One region of the Pseudalkalibacillus berkeleyi genome, then DNA from elsewhere that is predicted to be linked to it. Evidence: riboswitches for the same ligand, from Rfam matches in the RefSeq annotation. Region 1 holds a riboswitch; the other holds the start of a gene.
What was found. A riboswitch is a leader RNA that binds a small molecule or an ion and turns the genes downstream of it on or off. The one in region 1 is predicted to bind cyclic di-GMP.

Region 1 (2,463 bases):
TATAGCTGGAGTAGAAAAGAGTGGATAAATGATATCGTTGACTTTCGGATCTACAGAAATGTTAGGAACTTCATCTAAATAATTGGTTGTATTACCGATACCGCCATCTTGTTTTCCAATTATACTTATCGGTCCTTCTGAAGCTCCTGCTGACAGAGGCACGACCATAAATGTTGTAAGAATGACAGCAATGATTTTAAAAAGGTGATTCACTTAAGTTTCCTCCTTTAAGTAATTTCACAAACGATCTTAACAAACCACTGTTAAAGTAGCGTAAATTTTTAATGACAAAATAAATTTAAAAACATTGATTAGACAAAAGGAATCTCCGCATTCTGATAAAGATAGTACCTCTAGTGGAGGATAATGCATGGCGTTTACCGAATTGAAGAAACAGGATTGGAAACTCAATTGTAGCTTGTACATTAACGAGTAGAGAGGGGAACGTACATGATTGAAATTCGCAAGCTCGGACCTGATGAAGCAGAGGCTTATTACAAATTACGATTAGAAGGTTTAGAGAAGTTTCCAGAAGCGTTTGCTTCTTCTTATGAAGAAGAGGTTACCCGTACCATAAATGATGTGAAACATAATATGGAGAAAGAAGATCGGTTCACTGCTGGCGCTTATTATGGGAATGAGCTCGTCGGAATTGGGACATTCTTTCAACATACGAAGAAGAAATTGAAACATAAAGGTGAAATTGTAGGCGTTTATGTGAGTCAACATGTGCAGAGAAATGGTATTGGATTTAAGCTTTTACAATATTTAGTTGATGAAGCAAGTAGTATCGAAGGCATCGAACAAATCCTTTTGACGGTCATGAGTGAAAATCGATCGGCAATCAGGTCTTATGAAAAGCTCGGATTTCAATCATACGGAGTTGAAGAGCACTCCTTGAAGATTGAAGGATATTATTATGATGAGATTTTAATGAAATTAAATTTAAGCAAAAAAGACGAAACGTCCTCTTAATACAAGAGGACGTTCTTTTGTGTGTAGGTATATAGTATGTGGGGGTGACCATTTACCCTTTATAAGAAATAATATCGGTTGCAAACTAAAAACTTTTAACTAGAAGGTAACGAAACAGGTGCAAAGTCCCGTTAAATCTATTATTATCAACATAAAAGTTTTAATTTACACAGACTATAGTCGTGTAAAAATTTTACACATAGTTCTATATATTCACTAAATATTCTGACAAATACACGTATTTTGCAGGATGTTTCAAAGTTCGACTTTTCGTATGATGAAGTTACAATATATCGGATTCAACGACAAACCATACTGAATCTCGATAAAGGCAAAACTGGTGAAAGCCAGCGGCGCAAAACTAAAGGGGCTAAGGTGCATCATTGCACTAAGCTAGCCAGTTACCGAAAGAATTACAGGGTGTTTTGCCGTTTATTTTTGGTACCCTCCTTTCGGTAAAGGCAGGGTATTTTCTGTTGGAAAGAAGGAGGTGTTCTATTGGAGCTCATTAACCTGACAACCGGAGCTATCATTTCGGATCAAGTCATTCCGGCCTATTCATTCTTTAAGCGATTAAAAGGACTTATGTTTACTTCATCATTTCCGGAAGGTTGTGCAGTTCATATAAAACCCTGTCGGTCGATCCATACGTATTTCATGAATTTCGAGATTGACGTTCTGTATTTGAGTGAATCGAATGAAGTCATTGCATTAGATCGGTACATTCATCCAGGACAAATCGGTAAACATCATGAAGGAACTGCATCTGTCATTGAGTTACCTGCAGGTACGATTCATAAGACAAAGCTGAAAAAAGGACACTTCGTCCAAATCCAAAATTTAAAGGAGCGAGTATCATGATGAACAAATTAAAAGGTTTGATCGTAGAAGAGCAAGGACAAGGGATGACTGAATACGGACTAGTACTAGGTTTGATTGCAGTAGCTGCAGTTGGATCATTGGCATTATTAAGAGAAGAGATCGTGACAATGTTCAAGGATGTTGTTTCTTTAGTAAAAGGTAGAGAGGATACGACAACTGGTTAATATTTGAGCAGTAGGCCTTACGTTAGAAGCGTAGGGCCATTTTTTCAACAAAAGTTGAGGGGTTTGGATCATGTTATTTAATACAATCTTACTCATCGTCTTGCTTATTTGCGTCATTACAGATGTTAGAAAGCGGCTGATTTATAATAAGGTGATTTTTCCTGCACTTATTCTTTCATTCCTATTGCACTTTATTATGAACGGTTGGTCTGGCTTAGGTACATCTGCACTTGGTTTCTTAATCGGATTTGTAATCTTGTTGATACCGTATTTCTTGGGTGGAATGGGAGCAGGAGACGTGAAGCTTCTAGCGTTGGTTGGAGCGATCAAAGGCCCAATATTCGTATTAAACACATCCATTTATATGGCGCTAGTAGGTGGATTGATTGCAATCGGTATCCTTCTTTTTAGTGGAGGAGCGATCAAGCGTTTCAAGTACTAC
Region 2 (2,463 bases), on a different contig from region 1:
TCATCTTTACGCTTTTCTTTTTCATCATTTTCATCTTTATCTTCGTCTTCGTCTTCGTCGTCATCTCGGTCATGCTTTTTATTGCGCTTTTCTTCTTGCTTTTCTTTCTTTTCTTTTGCTTTTTCTCGTTTTTCTTTAGCTTTTTCTTTTTTATGTTTTTCTTTTTTATCAGACTTTACTGGAGCTACATCAGACTCATCTTCTTCATCTTCATTTCCTTCATCATCCTCTGATGCGTCAGAATCTGAATCGTCGGACTCATCTTCGTCAGTGTCTCTATCATCATCCGAGTCTTTCTCGTCATCATCGGATTCTTCGTCTTCATCTTCATCTTTAGCCTTTTTGTTTTTCTTTTTTTCAAGCTTCGCAATTTTCTTATCTAGCTTTGCGAATGCCTTTTGGATATTTTTCATTAGAGACTCTTGTGCTTGAGGATTCTCAACGTTTCCAAGAGCTAATAAGAGTGCGTCAATGTTGTTGGACAACTTCGCGCGCAGTTCATCCATTTCAGAGTCTTCGTCGGTTTCATCGTCACCAGGCTCACCTTCTCCAGAAGTCGACTCACCTTCAGATCCGTCAACATTTCCATCCTCATCTTCTTTACCTTCTTCATCTGAAGCTTCTTCTTTTTCTTCAGACTTATTAAACGCTTCCTCTTGGGCTTTAATCGCTTCTTCAAGCGTTTTCTCCGCTAACTCAGTCTCACCTGCAGCAAAGAGAGCATTCGCTTCTGCAATACGGTTAGATGCAATATCAGCTAAAACTTGTGCCTTTTCATAATCGTCTGACGCAACCGCAAGGCGTACATTTTCAATCATTGTTTTTACGAAATAAAAGAAATCCCCAGGAACTAGTGAAGGTTCTTCTACTTCTTCCTCTGATTCATTTTCAGATTCTTCTTCTGAGCCTTCTTCTGATTCTTCTTCATTTTCTTCTTCAGTAATAGATTCCTCATTTTCCTCTGAAGATGTTTCCTCTTCGGTTGCTTCTTCTTGGCTCGACGTTTCATCTGATAACTCTACTTTTGGAGCATCTGTGTTTGCAAATGCAGCTGGAGTAGCACCAAACAAAAGTAAAGATGCCGCACTTAACATCGCAATCCATTTCTTCATCATTGACCTCATCCCTTCAGTATTTTTTGCATAAAAAAAGCAGATTACGAAGGTTGCAACTTGCAACCTTGTAATATGCCTAGGAGTCCTTGTATTGCGTACTTTCTTATGTATGACGGGTCCTCAGGCAACTGGCTGACATAGGTGAAACACCCTTAGTCCCTATAGTTTTGCGCCACTACCTTTCGATAGTTTTGCCATTATCTGCTTGTTAATAGTTTTAAGTATACAACAATTCGACAACATTCTCGAAGTCCAATAGACCTGTTTTTTCAGAAAATTCATAGTACCTTTTAATCATTATTGTTGGTTAAAAAGTACTATGCTGTAAGGATAATCCTTACTAGCAAAAAAAGAGAGCTGCAGTTAGCAGCTCCAATGTGAGGGTAGGGTAGGTGTGGTGCCTACTATTAAATTTTTTAAAATATAATCAAGATCCCTCTTCAGATGATTCACCGTCTTCAGTGGATGTTTCGCTATCTTCCTTAGAAGTGCCACTGTCATCGGTGTTTGTTTCTTGCTCTTCTGATGAAGGTTCTTCATTAGCGGGTTCATCTTCAGTTCCATTACAAGCTGTAATTAACATGATTGCGAGTAGTGCAGAGCCTAGTTTAGCGAGAAAACTTTTTTTCACGTTCAATCCACTCCTTATGTCGCAAAATTACCGGCTTGTTTCCGGCTAATTTCACTATAGTAGATTTTTCGTGAAATTTGTTAGGATTTACCGAATGTATATACATTCATTACCAAGTTTACTTCACATTCATACTGGCTTAACAATCAACGTCTTAAAATAGCTCGAACAGGGCTTGCATCCGAATCTGCTAACGGAAGAGGCAGAGCGATGAGTTCATAGACACCCTCTTCAACCTCATCTAGTATGACACTTTCGAGAATATGGATATCGTGATTCAGTAGACTGTGATGGGACGCCAAATCTTTTGAATCGAGTTGATCAACAGATGGTACGTCCACTCCGATGAGTCTAATCCCATTTTCTTTTAAAAATGGCGCTAATTCTGGTGAGAGATACGTAATAGACTCAGGAAATTGACTGCGGTCTTTCCAAGAACTTGTCTTGATCAACAACCGCTCCACATTACTTAAATCATAGCCTTTGAGGTCATCAGGTGTAATCGACTCCCTGTTTTCCAAATGGACGACGAGCGCATCACCAACATAGAGTTCTGGTTGTAGATCGAGCATTCTTTTTCCATCGTCATCAAAATGGTACGGCGCATCTACATGCGTTCCGGTATGTGTACTTAAGCTGAGGTTACCGACATTTACAGAGCCTGTTTCCTCTTTTGTCCAGTTGAGCTTGAACGTAAATGGCGTATCACCCGGCCAA

Region 2: it holds a riboswitch for cyclic di-GMP, as region 1 does, so the genes downstream of both, L2716_RS14100 (DUF5667 domain-containing protein) here and L2716_RS16180 (DUF192 domain-containing protein) in region 1, are expected to answer to the same signal.

Annotation. Positions count from the first base shown of each region.
Region 1 covers NZ_JAKIJS010000002.1:142,161-144,623, forward strand. Annotated here, with positions in the region: gene L2716_RS16170 (metallophosphoesterase family protein) at 1-213, opposite strand, end outside; gene L2716_RS16175 (GNAT family N-acetyltransferase) at 451-975, shown strand; cyclic di-GMP riboswitch class I at 1,296-1,384, shown strand; gene L2716_RS16180 (DUF192 domain-containing protein) at 1,474-1,836, shown strand; gene L2716_RS16185 (Flp family type IVb pilin) at 1,833-2,021, shown strand; gene L2716_RS16190 (A24 family peptidase) at 2,092-2,463, shown strand, end outside.
Region 2 covers NZ_JAKIJS010000001.1:2,705,083-2,707,545, forward strand. Annotated here, with positions in the region: gene L2716_RS14100 (DUF5667 domain-containing protein) at 1-1,115, opposite strand, end outside; cyclic di-GMP riboswitch class I at 1,236-1,321, opposite strand; gene L2716_RS14105 (hypothetical protein) at 1,543-1,746, opposite strand; gene kynB (arylformamidase) at 1,893-2,463, opposite strand, start outside.